Regions from separate parts of the Exiguobacterium sp. s128 genome, predicted to be linked through region 3. Evidence: riboswitches for the same ligand, from Rfam matches in the RefSeq annotation. Region 3 holds a riboswitch; each other region holds the start of a gene.

Region 1 (5,546 bases), on a different contig from region 3:
TCAGAGCTCGTCAAGGACAAAGGATTCGATATCCTCTATTTTACGGAAGAGATTGATGAGTTTGCGATTCAGATGCTTCTCAACTACGACGGAAAAGAATTTAAGTCCGTGACGAGCAGTGATCTTGGCATCGAGCAAACGGACCAGGCAGAAACGACAGAGACACAAGTCGAGATGTTTACAGCGATGCAGGACGTACTGGCGGGACAAGTCAAAGAAGTCAAAGCATCGTCGCGCTTGAAATCACATCCGGTTTGCTTCGCGACAGATGGTGCCGTATCGATTGAAATGGAGAAAATCCTTAAGGCGATGCCGAACAATCAAGATGTCGCAGCGGTGAAGATCCTCGAACTGAATACGTCACATGACGTCTTCAAAGCAATCGAAGCAGCGTATGCAGCAGATCGTCCGAAATTCGAACGGTATACGAAATTGATGTACCAACAAGCGTTATTGATGGAAGGATTACCAATTGAAGATCCGGTCGCGTTTGCGAACGAAGTCTGTGCGTTGATGGTTTGATCCGGTTCCAGCAATAACCAAAATTCATGTAAAAAAGCCGGATCCGATTTTTTAATCGGGTCCGGCTTTTGAATGGAAACAGTTTAACAGGCTTGGTTTATTCAGAACGAAGTTGCGACGGGACTTCACCGCGTCGTGACAGCACGTTCAACATGACGAGGAAAATCATGAAGGCGACAAGCGCACCGATGAATCCGAAGACAGACGAACCGGTGACACCGAGCATAAGGTACCCGACAGCCGACGTTGCTGCACCAATCAACGCATACGGCAATTGTGTCGTGACGTGATCGATGTGGTGGGATCCGGCACCGGTCGAGCTGAGAATCGTCGTATCGGAAATCGGCGAACAGTGGTCACCGAAGACTGATCCGGCAAGGACAGCTGCAAGCGTTGGTAGCAACAGACTCGGCTCAACCGCCATGATGAGGTCAGCACCGATCGGTAACATGATACCGAATGTTCCCCAACTCGTTCCGGTTGAGAATGCCATGATACTCGCGATCAAGAACAACAGGAACGGCAGATAGGAAGCAGGAATTGATTTGCTGACGAAACTTGCGAGATAGTCGCCGGTCTTCATGTCACCGATGACGGCAATGATGGTCCAGGCGAACAACAGGATGACGACGGCTGGCCACATGGATCTCATTCCAGCCCAGATGCTGATGCGATACTCACGTGCCGGAATCTTCCGGCCGATCAACATCAAGAAGGCAACCACTAAACTGATGACGACACCAGCAACGAGCGAACGTGTGACATCGGTCGCTTCGAACGCACCGATCAATGTGAAGGGACGATCGTCAGCAGCTAAGGCTTGAGCACCTGTCCACAGAAGAGCAGTGACGGTTGCGATGACTAACACGACAATCGGAACAACTAAGTCACGGACTTTTCCACCATCGTGTTCCTTGACTTCTTCTGCCATGCCCATCGGTGTTCCTTTGTTTGTATCAAACAATTCACCTTGAAGTGCACGTAACTCGTGCGTCCGCATCGGTCCAACAGCAATCCCGGTATAGGCGATGTAAAGTGTCAGTAATAAAGCAAAGATGGCATAGAAGTTTAACGGCACGATCATCATGAAGGCACTAAACGCCGAATAATCAGTGATCGAATGTGTCGTTAAGATCCCGGCGATGATCGAGATGATGAACGCACCCCAACTCGATAATGGACTGATGACACAGACCGGTGCAGCAGTGGAATCGATGATATAAGCCAGTTTGGCACGCGAGACACCACGACGGTCCGTCAACGGGCGACTGACGTTTCCGACAGCAAGACTGTTGAAGTAATCATCAATAAAGATTAAGATCCCTAAACCAAAAGCGGCGAGACGTGCACCACGTGCCGTCTTGACGTGGGTCGTTGCCCATTCGCCGAAGGCACGAGCACCACCGGATGTTTGAATCAATGTCGATAAGACACCCAGTAAAAGTAAGAAAACGAGTAATAAGACGTTCCATTCATTTAATGCACCATCTGCCCAAAACAGACTGAAGATGTTTTTGCCGAGATAAACGACCGTGTCGATTGGATTAAAACGATGAAGCAGTAACGCACCGATTAAAATCCCGACACCGAGTGAGATGACGACCTTTCGTGTGACGATCGCCAAGACGATGGCGATGACCGCCGGCGCAAGCGCGACGATGGAATCTGAATAGTTGACCATGGTTGTGGTTCCTCCTCTTTTTTTAGAAGATGAGACCCATTGCATACAAAAAAGCAAGGGCACCGGCAACAAAGCCGACACCCTTGCTGGATGCGTCTTTCTTAGCCGAATTGGAGCGCTCCATACAACATACGTATGGCAATCGAACGGGTATTTCCCAATTCGACCAGCATCGTCAAGTCTGACACATGACGATACTTCGGCGGCATCACCTTTCTTTGATCGTCTTTGTTGTCATCCTCAGACCAAATACTTTTTGAGACCGCGCCTCTACCTCATCGATAGAATAGTCATATTCTTTTCATAAGAAAACTTTATCATATTTCAGAAAATAGTTTCAAGTCTGTTTGTTAAATATTGAAGTAGGACGTCAACTGCTTCAGTAAATAATCTTTATTTTCTTCAAACTGTCGCTTTCGGTGTCCGTTTGCACCGGAAGGGTGAGGGAAACCAAATAATACGGTATGTTTTTTGATGCGCCCTTGATGCAGTAATGTCCGGACCGTAGACTCGACAACACGTCCAAACGGAACGAGGATGACCGGATGGGGTAACTGATTCAGCTCAGCGGCAAAATGTTCATACGCGTAATGTTGCAGAAGGGGGGTCCGGTCGATTTTCGGTTGATGTCCCGTATAATTTTTATCCCGGTAAAAAACAGGATGTCTCAGAATCGAAGTCGTGTGCAACAGTTCCTGATCTGTATGAAATAAGGTTGCTGTGGAAGGAATCTTTAGTAGACGATTTAATTCGAGCTCATCCAACATCATTGTCAAATTACGACGCATCGGACCAGCAAAACTGGCACTGTATTTGACGATTTTCGACGTTTCCTCGATTGTCGCACCATGATGAAAGGCGTCAGCGGCTTCTTCGTAAGCAATTCGCATCTGTTCAAATCCGGGTGTGATTCCAATGAAGACGATTTTCGCAGAATGATTGATGTATTCGCCGATCGGTGAATAATAGACGGATAAACCCTGATCCTGTTGTAATAAAAAACTGTCCACGCATAAATCCTGACGTGTCAGAGGGCGGTCAATCGGTAAAGTCCGAATGGCCTGTTCGAAAATAGACAATGAATTCAGCATGATAAGTCCTCTCTCTTTCTGTGTTGGACTTATGATAACAAATAATGGTATTACATACAATTTACACCCATATCAATATAGTGGAGGGTCTTTTGGAGTGAAGACAGAAAAACCCTGAATCCAGAATGGACGCAAGGTTTTCAGTAGGTGGGATCAAGAAGAAGCAGAAGTCCGTTCTTTGACGGAAGCGACTTCGTAGGTGATGATTTCACTTCCAAGCATCGGAGATTCTTCTTGTTTGCCGTCTGACGGAGCAGGACGTTTATGGGACTCTTTAAAATCATCACTGTTCCGCCATGCTTCAAAATCCTTCATGTCTTCCCAGTACATGTTGACGTTCATTTCATCGTGTTCTTCGAGACCTTGAGTCAGTAAAACTTCGACACGAACAAATCCCTTCATCGAGTCAAGACCACTTGGGCGAGTAAAGCGTGGTGCGAGTGCAGCAGCCATTCCTTTTTTGACTTTGATCCGGTTCGTCACGACGATCATAAAAACATCCCCTTTTATCGAATTGTGTACCTTTTAAGTATAGTACGATGGAAACAACAATGCTTGAAAGAAGGAATCCATCATTATGAATGAACAAGATTATGAAGCACGTCTACACATCAAGACGATCGAAGTCCAACATCTCTATAACGCCTTCAGCCACTACAACCGTTACGAGCCGACTCCTTACGCGGCACTCGAGGAATTATGTGCCGTCTATCCGTTTGACCAGACCGATACGGTGATTGATTTTGGGTGCGGAAAAGGACGGTTGAATTTTTACTTGCATGATCGGTTTGATTGTTCCGTCATCGGAATTGAGATGAATGGTCAGTTTTACGAGGATGCGCTTGCGAATCAGATGGCGTACACGAAAAAGATGAAAAAGCGGCGGGGGAGCATTCGTTTTGAACATACGTATGCGGAAGCGTATTCGATTCCGGATGACGTCACGACATGCTATTTTTTTAATCCATTTTCGATTCAAATATTTATGAAGGTCGTCGACCAGATTCTGATGTCTGTCGAGCGGCATCCACGTCCGGTCGATCTTATCCTTTATTATCCGGCAGATGAGTACCGGTATTATTTAGAGCATCAAACGGTATTTGAACAAATTGAAGAAGTTCGTTTAAAGGAATTGTTTGAAAAAAATCACGACGAACGATTTGTCATTTATCGGACCGGTCTGTCCCAAGAAGTGCCAAAACGGGTATAAGGTACTAACGGTGATCTCCCAAAAAAGTGAGGCGATTCGGATGATTCATTTGGAACATGTGACGAAGGAATTTGCACCGAAACGAGGTTTGTTTGATGTCAGTTTTTCGGTGGAACCGGGGATGGTATTTGGTTTCATCGGACCGAACGGAGCGGGGAAGTCAACGGCGATCCGGCAACTGATGGGTTTGATTCGAGCGGACTCCGGTCACGCGACGATCGGTGGTTATGATTGCTGGAACCAAACAGAAGATGTAAAACGAATCGTCGGTTACTTACCAGGAGAAATCAATTTACCTGGTGATTTTACAGGCGAGCAAATTCTACACTTGATGCAGAAATTACATCACAGTAAACCGGAACGTCAATTGGAATTGTTGGAACGTTTTCCGTTTGAGACGAAAACGAAAATTCGAAAGATGTCGAAAGGGATGAAACAGAAACTGGCATTAGTCGGCTGCTTCATGAAAGATGCACCGGTCTATCTGCTCGATGAACCGACGAGTGGACTTGATCCGTTGATGCAGGAACGTTTCTTAGCCTTGATTGATGAAGAACGACAACAGGGGAAAGCGATTTTAATGAGTTCACACCATTTTCCGGAGATGGAAAAATCGTGTGACCGGGCTGCCCTTATCAAAGAAGGACGACTCATCATCGAAGCCGATATTCACGAGCTTGTCCGGTCGAGTCGAAAACAATACACGATTGAATTTGGGTTAGGGGCACATGCGGAACAATTCGCCAGACAAATCGGAAGTGAACGGATGCAGAATCAGGTGTCTTTTGTGACGACGAAGCAATTGACCTTAAATCAAGTCATCCGTTTCTTGACGGAGTATGATGTGCGGACGATTCACTCTTCCGCGGATGACTTGGAACACGTCTTCTTACATTATTATAGTGAGGAGGAATCACCATGATGACCATCATTTGGTCGTTATTGAAGCATAACGGAAAACCGATTACAGCGTATGCCATTGGAACGAGTCTGTATTTATTGATGCTTGCGGCACTGTATCCATCGATGATGAAGAGTGGTC
Region 2 (5,546 bases), on a different contig from region 3:
GTGTCCATCGTCAGGAAGGCGTGAAAAAATGACGAAACTATGGGGCGGACGGTTTACGGAAAGTGCTTCCGCTCAGGCGGAGGCATTCGGCGCATCGATTTCATTTGATCAAAAATTGGCGGCTGTCGATTTACAAGGCAGCTTGGCCCATGCACAGATGTTATACGAACAAGGAATTCTCGAGGAGACGGAATGGAAACAAATCGAAGCCGGTCTGCAACGATTACGACAGACGATTGATCAGCATGTCTATTCGCTTGCAGATGAAGACATCCATATGAATCTCGAACGGTTGTTGACGGAGCAGATTGGTCCCGTCGCCGGGAAGTTGCATACAGCACGCAGTCGAAACGACCAAGTCGCGACCGATCTCCATCTTTGGATGGAGCAACATGTGCTCGAACTGTTGACGAGTATCCGTAACTTACAATCTGTCATCACGGGACAGGCAGATCAGCACATCGAAACAATCATGCCCGGTTATACGCATCTCCAACGGGCCCAACCGATTTCGCTGGCCCATCATTTACTTGCCTATTTTTGGATGTTTGAACGGGATGCCGATCGATTAACGGATAACTTGAAGCGGATTCGGATGTCGCCACTCGGTGCCGGTGCACTTGCCGGGACGACGTTCCCGATCGATCGGTTCAAATCAGCCGAGTTGCTTGGTTTTGAGCACGTCTATCCGAATAGTTTAGACGCCGTCTCGGATCGTGATTTTGTCATCGAATATCTCGGAATCGCCTCGACAGTCATGATGCACCTGTCGCGGTTCTGTGAAGAAATCATCATCTGGGCGTCGCAAGAGTTTTCTTTCATCGAGTTATCTGATGCGTTCTCGACCGGTTCAAGCATGATGCCACAGAAAAAGAATCCGGACTTCGCGGAATTGATTCGTGGGAAGACAGGACGGGTATATGGAAACTTGATGGGGTTCTTGACGACGATGAAAGCATTACCACTCGCTTACAATAAAGATATGCAAGAAGATAAGGAAGGCGTCTTTGATACGGCTGATACGGTGTTACAATCGGTTCAGATTTTTACCGGGATGCTTGAATCCGCTACGTTTAAGACAGAAGCGCTCAAGAAGGCGACGATGCAAGACTTCTCGAATGCAACGGAACTGGCAGATTATTTGGTCACAAAAGGCATACCCTTCCGTGAAGCACACGAAATCGTCGGGAAAGCCGTCCTGCATTGCGTCCAATCAAATTGTTTCTTAAAAGATTTGACGCTTGTGACGTATCAGACGTTCCATCCGGTAATCGGGGAAGACGTCTATCCGTTACTTGATCCGGTTCAAGCCGTCGCACGACGGGGAAGCTATGGTGGGACTGGTTTTGATGCTGTCCGAGAACAATTGACATCGGCGAAGCAGAAGCTGGAAGAAGGATAAAAATCAAAAAAGTTTGGCAAATCACTGGATTTAACAAAAAATGTTTGCTATAACTGTAACTAACAACCGACAGATAGAGGCGCGGATGACATCAGTAGCAACACTGACAAAGGCAAGCATGCCAAGTGATGTGAAAGGGGAAATCCGCCGAAGTGAACAGGAAAATGCTTTTTCCTGATTGCTGGTACAACGGTTAAGATCCGTTGTACTGCCGAAACCCACGTTTCGGAGCGCTATCTTACGTAAAAGAACGTATGACACTGTCATCGTTTGTCCGATCGTGATAACGACGGGCCGTAGGAACGCTCCTACCGGCCCGTCGTTTTTTTCTGTTTCGGGACAAAAGGAGATAGGATTGTGACAACTGTACTTAAATTTGGTGGTAGTTCGGTTGCGACTGTCGAACAGATTCAGTCTATTGCGAATTATTTGAAGAATCGGACGGATCAAGGTGAAAAATTAGTCGTCGTCGTATCAGCAATGGGGAAAATGACAGACTCCTTGATTGCGCAGGCCCAGGCAATCACGGATCGGCCGGAACGCCGTGAACTCGATCGTCTGCTTGCGATTGGTGAGGAACAGACAATCTCGCTCCTTAGTATTGCCTTGAACTCACTCGGGACAAAAGCACTGTCGCAGACAGGTGCTCAAGCCGGCATCAGTACGATGGGGCTCCATACGAAAAGTAAAATCAAACAGATTGATGGTGGATTGCTTCGGAAAAAACTGGAGACCTACGATGTCATCATCGTTGCTGGTTTCCAAGGAGTCAATGAACTGGGGGATGTCACGACACTCGGACGTGGCGGATCCGATACGACTGCCGTCGCACTGGCAGCCGTTCTCGATAAACGCTGTGAAATCTATACGGACGTCGATGGAGTATATACGGCAGATCCACGGATTCATGCCGCGGCCCAACCGATTCCACATATTTCATATGATGAGATGATGGAAATGAGTGCGCTCGGATCAAAAGTCATGGAGATGCGTAGTGTCGAGCTTGGTAAAAAATATGGTGTGCATATCTTTGTTGGGAAAACACTTGAATCGGAAAGAGGGACTTGGATCATGGAGGTAACGGAAACGATGGAACAAAAAGCGGTCACGAGTGTCAGTGTGACGAAAAACGTCATGACAGTATCGATTAAACATGTACCGCAGACGAACTCAGCGGTCGCGGATATCTTTGAATTGTTATCGGGTCGTCACGTCAACATCGATATGATCAGTCAGACGACGTTTGACAGTGACATCTTCCTCTCCTTCTCTTGTCCGTTAGACGAAGAAGAGTTTTTGGAAGAAGCGTTGCAGGACATCATGGAACGTTTTCCAACGGTAAAGGTTGATCGGCATAACCAACACGCTAAATTATCCGTTGTCGGAATCGGGATGCGTGACGCAACCGGGGTCGCCTCAAAATTATTTGCGACATTCCGGGCAGAAAATATCACGTTTTATCAAGTTACGACATCAGAAATCAGTATTTCGTATACGATTGCTCAAGCCGATATCGAACGAACGGTCGCAGCGATTGCAAACGCATTTGAATTGTAAGGAGGAAATGAGATGTATCATGTAGCAGTCATTGGCGCAACGGGCGCTGTCGGACAAAAAATGTTACAAGTCTTGGCCGAACTCGATTTTCCAGTTCGTCAGATTTCAGCCTATGCGTCCGCGCGTTCCGCAGGCAAAACGGTTCAATTTAAAGGACAAGACATCATGATTCAAGCCTTGTCGGAGCAGATTACAGATGACGGAATCGATGTTGCCTTGTTCGCAGCGGGGGGAACAATCAGTGAACAGTATGCACCGTTACTTGCGAACGCAGGGACACTCGTCGTTGATAATTCAAGTGCTTTCCGGATGCAAGCCGGTATCCCGCTTGTCGTTCCGGAAGTGAACCCCGAAGCGATCGGACCGAAAAACCGGCTGATTGCAAATCCGAACTGTTCGACCATTCAATCCGTCGTCGCCCTGGCGCCGTTACAACAATTTGGACTGAAACGCGTCAACTATACGACGTATCAAGCCGTGTCCGGTTCGGGACAAAAAGGGATCGAAGATTTAGCACGGGGAAGTCGTGGTGAAGAACCGGTCAATTATCCGCATCCGATTTTTGATAATATCTTGCCGCATATCGATGTGTTTTTACCGGACGGTTATACAAAAGAAGAACAAAAAATGATCGATGAAACACGAAAAATCTTTCAGTTGCCGGAGTTGCCGGTCAGTGCGACATGTGTCCGCGTACCGGTCACGAATGCCCACTCGGTTGCGATCAACGTGACGTTCGAGCAGGAGACGACAGTTGAAGCGATTCGCGCTGCATTGATTGACGCACCAGGTGTCGTCCTTGTCGACGATGTCAGTCAAAATCAATACCCGATGCCGCTTGACGCGAGTGGAACAGATGATGTCTATGTCGGACGGATTCGTCAGGATCAAAGTTTCCCGAATACGTTCCATATTTGGTGTGTTGCCGATAACATCCGGAAAGGTGCTGCATCGAACGCTGTCCAAGTGGCGCGCCAAGCGCTCGAAAGTTCAATCCATTCTTAAAAAACCGAGGAGGAACCTGATATGTTTAGAGGAGCAGGAACAGCACTCGCCACACCGTTCACATCAACGGGTGAACTGGACTTAACGGTATTTGAACAACTGATCGAACAGCAACTCGCAGCAAACATTCAAGCACTTGTCGTCGGTGGGACGACAGGAGAAGGATCGACGCTGACGAACACAGAATTTGAGACGTTGCTGACGACGGCTGTCCGTGTGACAGCTGGACGTGTCCCGGTCATTGCCGGAACAGGGACGAACAATACGGCTCAAACGATTGAAAAAACACAAACAGCGGCACGCCTCGGAGCAGATGCGGCGATGCTCGTGACACCTTATTACAATAAGACGTCGCAAGCAGGGCTCGTGGCTCACTTTACGGCTGTTGCCGATGCTGTTGACCTACCGATCATGTTATATAACGTCCCGTCCCGAACAGGTGTCGCAATTGCTGTCGAGACGGCAGTGACGTTATCGAAACACCGAAACATCCAAGCGTTCAAAGAAGCGAGTGGGGATGTCAGTTTCATGGGAGAACTGATGACGGCCTTACCAAAAGACTTTGCTGTTTTCTGTGGCAATGACGACCAGATCCTGCCGTACATGGCATGGGGGGCACAAGGTGTGATTTCCGTCTTGTCGAATCCATACCCAGCGGAAACGCAGGCACTTGCAGAAGCCTTGCTCGAAAATGATTACGAAACGGCTCGTCGCCTCCAGAGTGATCTGATGCCCGTCATTTCCGCCTTGTTCAGCGATGTCAATCCGATCCCGGTCAAAGCAGCTCTTGAAGAAATCGGAATTGCCGTTGGAGCACCTCGTCTGCCGCTCGTCCGTCAGTCGGATGCGGGACATGCTCACTTGATTGAGACGATGCGAAGTTATAAAGGAGTGGTTGGATGAAACTTGCCATTCACGGATACGGCGCAACGGGACATTACGTCCATGAACTGGCACCGGACGCGGTCGTTGCGGTAATTGATAAAACAAAGACCGCTGCAGATGTTCCCTCATACGGAACGCTCGCAGAGCTAGAGGAATCAGTCGATGCAATCATTGACTTTTCGCATCCAAGTTTGTTGCCGGACTTACTGGAATACGGTCTGAAGACGAAAACACCACTCGTCATCGCGACGACCGGTTTCTCGGAAGCGGAATTGCAGACGATTCGCGACGCCTCAAAACAGATTCCAATTTTCCAATCGTATAACATGTCGTTTGGGATTGCGATGATGCAACAGTTGTTAAAGACACTGGTGCCGCTCGCCGGAGCATTCGACATCGAACTGCTTGAGAAACACCATAATCAAAAAGTCGATGCACCAAGCGGGACAGCGGAACTGTTGTTGCGGACGATACAAGACCTGCGGGATGTCAAACCGGTCTACGAACGGGAATCGACACGCGAGAAGCGGGAAGCAAACGAAATTGGGATGCACTCGATGCGTGGCGGAACGATCTTCGGGGAACATGAAGTATTATTCGCCGGCGTCGATGAATTGATTGAAATCAAACACACGGCGTTATCAAAAAAAGTTTTTGCTTCAGGTGCCATCAAAGCGGCGGAAGCGCTCATTCAAAA
Region 3 (5,546 bases):
CAATCATCTCGTTTGGAATCGATTGATCTGTATAGGCACGGACTGACCGTCGTTCTAAAATCAGTTGTCGGGCGTTCATGTTGATCATCTCCTGACGTAAGTACTCTTAGAATATAATTGATAACGATTATCATTGTCAATGGTTAATTAAAAAAACGCTGAATCGATTCAGCGTTTTTCGGGTGAAGAAGCTATTTTTTTCTTGAGTTGGCGAATTCGGAACAAGGCAAACAAGTAGTGTGCAAAATAAAGGGTAAAGCCGAAGAAAACCGCCATCATCACGTTAATCTGTACGCCGGGTACGACCGTCAAATTCACATAAAGGAGCACACCCATCGAGAAGGTATAAAGTGCGGCTTCAAGTATCTGCGGCATCATCCGGCTTTTCTTCAGGAAGAATGAACGGACAATCGGTAAGATGACGAAGCTGACGAGACGATCGAGCAAACCAATCACAAGTATGCTGATGATGATGGACAAAGGTCCTGCAAAGTATAATAAGTTCGGAAATAAAACGTAAGAAACGAGCAGTAACGGTCCAATCAACAGAAAGATGGACACGGAGGCTCGGAAAAAGATGAACAGACTGTTGATACTGATTAAAAAGGCACGTGTGACCTTTTGAGACCAGGATGAAGGGCGTCCGACTTGCCACGCAAAACAACAAGCAAAGATAAACGCATAAAACTGCAGAAAGGCAACCATAAAGCATCTCCTTTTGGATATGAAACTCAATGAACCTAGTGTAGCGATTTTATGAAGGAAGTGCAAAGACGAACGATTAAAAACCCGTCGACGATGTGCCGTCAACGGGTTTAAAAGGTCTTAATCCAGATTGGGTTCTTTTTTGCCATGCAGGAAAAAGGATAGAAGCAAGGCAAGCGCCGATAAGACGGTCGCGACCCAAAAGGCATCCGTGATTCCGTTGATCGTCGCTTGTTTCGTCAATTGGGAAATCCAACTGAGCGAAGCGGCTTGTGAACTGCCTAAGTGTTGACCAAGATCGCCTAAGTGTTGCGAAAGTGTCGGATCAAGTGTCGTGAACTGATTGGCGTCATCCGCAAGGTGTGCTGTCGTTTGACGTGTCATGACCGTCACGAGAATGGCCGTTCCGATCGAACCAGCGACTTGACGCAACGTATTTTGCGTCGCATTTCCGTGGGGAATCATCTTCATCGTCAAGGCATTCATACCTGCCGTCATGATTGGCATCATGATGAAGGCCATTCCGAACGAACGAAGCATATAGATACCCATGATGGAAGTATAAGACGTTTCCATATCGAGTGGGGTCAACTCCCATGTCCCATACGTCATCAGCGTCAGTCCAAAAATCGCGAGCGGTCGAATTCCGAATCGGTCAAACAGTCGACCGGGACTTATTGTTGAATTATGTCATTGGTGGACAACTTGGTTTATTGATATCGTGGCTCCGAAATGACCGGCCGTATTCTGCTTCGTATATGGCGGATCAACTGAGTCGGATGATCGTCTTCGGCACGGTCGAAAGTATCGGTTTTCCGAATCAAGAAGAGGATGGTATTTAAAAACCGCCCGATTACCACGAAGGTAAGGGCGGTTTGCTTATGCTTGTTCGAGTTCCAGTTGTTTAGTGTAAACAGTACTTCGATTGCGACCTGTATCTTTTGAATGATACAACGCCTTATCGGCTTGTTGTAAGGCTTCGAGGGAAGTATGGGAACCACTCGAGTGAGCAATTCCTAGTGAAATCGTGATTTGCAGATCGGGAACCATTGTCGTCGGGAAAAGATTTCGAGCGACGGTCGTCCGAGCCAGATCGGCGATTTTTTTGGCGTCGAGGGCAGGTTTACTGGGTAAGATGATTAAAAATTCTTCGCCGCCGTACCGTCCAACCAAGTCGTCCGGACGAGCTAGTGACGCGAGGGTCGTCCCGAGTTGGCGTAAGACGTCATCCCCGGCGTCATGACCATATGTATCGTTGACATGCTTAAAGAAATCAATATCAATCAGGATAAGAGAATAGCCATCTTCCGCTGAACCGACAAGAGACAGGGAGTCATCGAGCCGGCGACGGTTGGCAAGTCCGGTCAAAGCATCGGTCATGGCCAGCTTTTGCTGATACTGAATATTTTCAAAGTGTCGTCGTAGCTCCGCCAATAGATGATAGGTCACTAAACCGGCAATCAAGTTAAAGAAAATATAAGCGAGTGATATTTTGATGAAGGTCGACCAACTATTTGTTAAGAGATAGATCGCGGGTAAAGAATAGACGATTCCGATACCAACCATCAATTCAAAATGCCAGAGTGTCATTCGGGCGTATCGTCTGACGATGGCAATCGTCATGATAAACAATCCGATGACGATGGATGAAAGAATCGCGGCATCGATTTGTTCGACGGGCGTCAACGCAAAGCGTGTAACGACGATCATCAATCCTGTCACAAGTGCACTCGGCAATCCGCCGAACATCGTGGCGATGACGACAGGAACGATTCGTAAATCGACACGTGCCACATCGATTTGGATACTGTTGAACATCAAGAGCACGGCAATCAGTCCAGCAATCGCACCTAAGACGAGCCGGATGTTCAGATTCGTGTTCGGGGTAACCCGTGGTCGATTCCGAAACGGTAGAAACAAAAGAGTGATCGTTGTAAACAGTAGACAAAAATTGATGATGAAATTATTCATGATGGACAACAAATCCTCCCAGCTCCTTATACACACATTTCTAAGTAATATATTTCTAGTATACTCATTTTACTAACGGCAAGAAATGGAAAAATGTTAAGTGAAACAAGGAAAGTCGACAAAAAAGACAAAGTACACAGTCAAGTGAACTTTGTCCTAAGAAAAAAGTATATTTTTTTGAATGGCTATTTTTTATGAAGAAACAGCCTCTTCGTCCATCGTCAAGAGGATCTTATCAAACACATGGACCATCACATTTAGTTCTTCTTCCGTCAATGTACCGAAGCGTTCCTGCAGATACTTACGGCGGACGATTTCAAGTTCCCGAAAAGCGGCTTCGCCTTCGTCTGTCAATGCAAGGACAATCGATCTCCGGTCGTCAGTCGAACGCGTCCGCGTGACGAATCCTGCTTTGTAGAGACGATCAGTCAAAGCTGTTACCTGGCTTGTTGCAAGCTCAAACTGTTCTGCGAGTAAGGTCGGACGTTGAGGACCATTTTCAGATAAACTGCGTAAGATGAAAAATTCACTTCGGGTCGCAGTCCCTTCGAAGAGGCGGTTTAGTTCCCGACGTAGTGTCCGGAGAATCACACGCATTTGTTCCTCTAATCGATAGGTCAGTTGATCACGTTCTTGTGGCATTCATGCAACATCCTTTCTTTCGGTTAACTTCTATAGTTTAGTGTACTAAAAATATCGGGATTTTACCATGAACAGCACTAAATTCAAAAAAGGAATTGACAATTTAAAGACGATTTGTGTAACATGACGAAGTAATAATGAAATTTATAACTAACTTAATTAGTTCTCACTCAACCAGTGGGATGGAGGTTGCAATTCTTAAGAGTACAATCACGGATGTCGTCAAGCGGCAGATGAGGTGACTGAAAAGGAAGAATTGCCGAAATCAATCATCGCTTTGAAGATGATCGATTGGGATTAGATCAAACAGGTCTAATACTGTCACAAGTCAGATGTGATTTGTGGGGAGCTATCTTTCACGACGGTAGAATGAGGCGCATCCGTTTATTATGTTGCGTTCTCATCTTCCTTCTGGAAGGTGAGGGCGCTTTTTGTATATTCGATTCAAAAAGTGTCCTCTCAAAAATTAAAAAAGAGAGAAGCGAATGACATGAACAATTTAAATCTACAACCTCAAAGAAAACTCGATTCAACCGAAGAAGGGTTAAAACGTGGACTTCAGGCCCGTCATATGTCGATGATTGCGATTGGTGGGGCCATCGGAACCGGGTTATTCATTGCCTCAGGTGCCTCAGTTGCTGCTGCCGGACCTGGTGGTGCCTTGTTATCTTATACAGTCGTCGGACTGATGGTTTACTTCCTGATGACGAGTCTGGGTGAGATGGCAGCGTACATGCCAGTCGCCGGCTCATTTTCGACGTACGGTGCGAAATTCGTCGATCCATCGTTTGGTTTTGCGTTAGGTTGGAACTACTGGTACAACTGGGCAGTCACGATTGCCGTCGAACTTGTTGCGGCACAAATCGTCATGACCTATTGGTTCCCGGACGTACCGGGTTTTTACTTCAGTGCCATCTTCTTATTGTTGATGATTGGTTTAAATTTCTTCTCCGTTAAAGGTTTCGGAGAAGCAGAATATTGGTTTGCGATGATCAAAGTCGTTACCGTCATCATTTTCTTGATTGTCGGTGTCGCAATGATTTTCGGTGTCTTCACATCGGAAGCACCGGTCGGATTCAAAAACTTTGCATTAGGCGACGCACCGTTCGTCGGCGGTATTCCGGCCGTCATCGGTATCATCCTAGTCGCCGGTTTCAGTTTCCAAGGAACCGAACTTGTCGGAATTGCGGCAGGGGAGTCGGAAGATCCGGAAAAAAACGTGCCGAAAGCTGTGAAACAAGTCTTTTGGCGGATTCTTCTCTTTTATGTGTTCGCGATTTTCGTCATCGGGATGTTGATCCCGTACACAAGTCCGAACTTGGTGTCAAACGATATCACCGATGTAGCGGTCAGTCCGTTTACACTCGTCTTTGAAAAAGCCGGGCTTGCCTTCTCGGCAGCGTTAATGAACGCCGTCATCTTGACGTCTGTCTTATCAGCCGGGAACTCGGGGATGTACGCGTCGACACGGATGTTGTATACGCTCGCTCGTCAAGGTGATGCACCGAAGATGTTTGCTAAAGTTTCAAAAAACGGTGTCCCACGTAATGCTTTGCTCGCAACCGGTGCCATCGGGGCACTCTGTTTCCTGACGTCGATGTTTGGTGGTCAAGTGTATCTCTGGTTGCTCAATGCTTCCGGGATGACCGGATTCATCGCATGGCTCGGTATCGCAATCAGTCATTACCGTTTCCGGAAAGGGTTCGTCGCGCAAGGTCATTCGTTAAGTGACTTGCCTTACGTCGCGCCGGCATTCCCATTTGGACCATTGTTCGCCTTTGGACTGTGTTTCCTCGTCATCGTCGGTCAAAACTATGCCGCCTTCCTCGCGGATCAAATTGACTGGGTCGGAATTGCCGCGACATATATCGGTATTCCGCTGTTCCTTGCTTTTTGGTTAGGTCATAAATTTAAAAACCGGACATCGGTCGTTCCCTATGCAGAAATGGAATTCCCGAAGCATCCACGTCCGTAAGTTAAAAGTCGATCCCATGTGTGAACGGGATCGGCTTTTTTGTCGTGTCGTTGCTAGAAAAATGTTGAAAAACACAATCAAGCAGTAAAAAATCGATTAAGATAAAAGAAAACGGAGGCGACTACAGTGAATTATTGGTATCACTTTAAACGGGCATTCATTCCGATTGCGATTTTGCTTGTGACGTTAGCGATTTATCAGATGCTCTACCGGATGAACAATATCTGGTATTCGCTCGGCGGATTGATCTTAG

What was found. A riboswitch is a leader RNA that binds a small molecule or an ion and turns the genes downstream of it on or off. The one in region 3 is predicted to bind lysine.
Region 1: it holds a riboswitch for lysine, as region 3 does, so the genes downstream of both, KNQ13_RS09960 (Na+/H+ antiporter NhaC family protein) here and KNQ13_RS03455 (amino acid permease) in region 3, are expected to answer to the same signal.
Region 2: it holds a riboswitch for lysine, as region 3 does, so the genes downstream of both, KNQ13_RS06870 (aspartate kinase) here and KNQ13_RS03455 (amino acid permease) in region 3, are expected to answer to the same signal.

What each region holds. Positions count from the first base shown of each region.
Region 1 covers NZ_JACSMT010000023.1:20,839-26,384, forward strand. Annotated here, with positions in the region: gene htpG (molecular chaperone HtpG) at 1-522, shown strand, start outside; gene KNQ13_RS09960 (Na+/H+ antiporter NhaC family protein) at 620-2,203, opposite strand; lysine riboswitch at 2,309-2,484, opposite strand; gene KNQ13_RS09965 (uracil-DNA glycosylase family protein) at 2,554-3,294, opposite strand; gene KNQ13_RS09970 (heme oxygenase) at 3,448-3,786, opposite strand; gene KNQ13_RS09975 (methyltransferase) at 3,872-4,504, shown strand; gene KNQ13_RS09980 (ABC transporter ATP-binding protein) at 4,545-5,426, shown strand; gene KNQ13_RS09985 (ABC transporter permease subunit) at 5,423-5,546, shown strand, end outside.
Region 2 covers NZ_JACSMT010000012.1:44,013-49,558, forward strand. Annotated here, with positions in the region: gene KNQ13_RS06860 (argininosuccinate synthase) at 1-32, shown strand, start outside; gene argH (argininosuccinate lyase) at 29-1,402, shown strand; lysine riboswitch at 1,469-1,646, shown strand; gene KNQ13_RS06870 (aspartate kinase) at 1,760-2,959, shown strand; gene KNQ13_RS06875 (aspartate-semialdehyde dehydrogenase) at 2,972-3,964, shown strand; gene dapA (4-hydroxy-tetrahydrodipicolinate synthase) at 3,986-4,867, shown strand; gene dapB (4-hydroxy-tetrahydrodipicolinate reductase) at 4,864-5,546, shown strand, end outside.
Region 3 covers NZ_JACSMT010000005.1:43,582-49,127, reverse strand. Annotated here, with positions in the region: gene KNQ13_RS03485 (nitroreductase family protein) at 1-79, opposite strand, end outside; gene KNQ13_RS03480 (hypothetical protein) at 169-705, opposite strand; partial or broken gene KNQ13_RS03475 (MFS transporter) at 826-1,374, opposite strand; gene KNQ13_RS03470 (TetR-like C-terminal domain-containing protein) at 1,302-1,547, shown strand; gene KNQ13_RS03465 (GGDEF domain-containing protein) at 1,585-2,676, opposite strand; gene KNQ13_RS03460 (MarR family winged helix-turn-helix transcriptional regulator) at 2,869-3,318, opposite strand; lysine riboswitch at 3,494-3,678, shown strand; gene KNQ13_RS03455 (amino acid permease) at 3,809-5,293, shown strand; gene KNQ13_RS03450 (hypothetical protein) at 5,420-5,546, shown strand, end outside.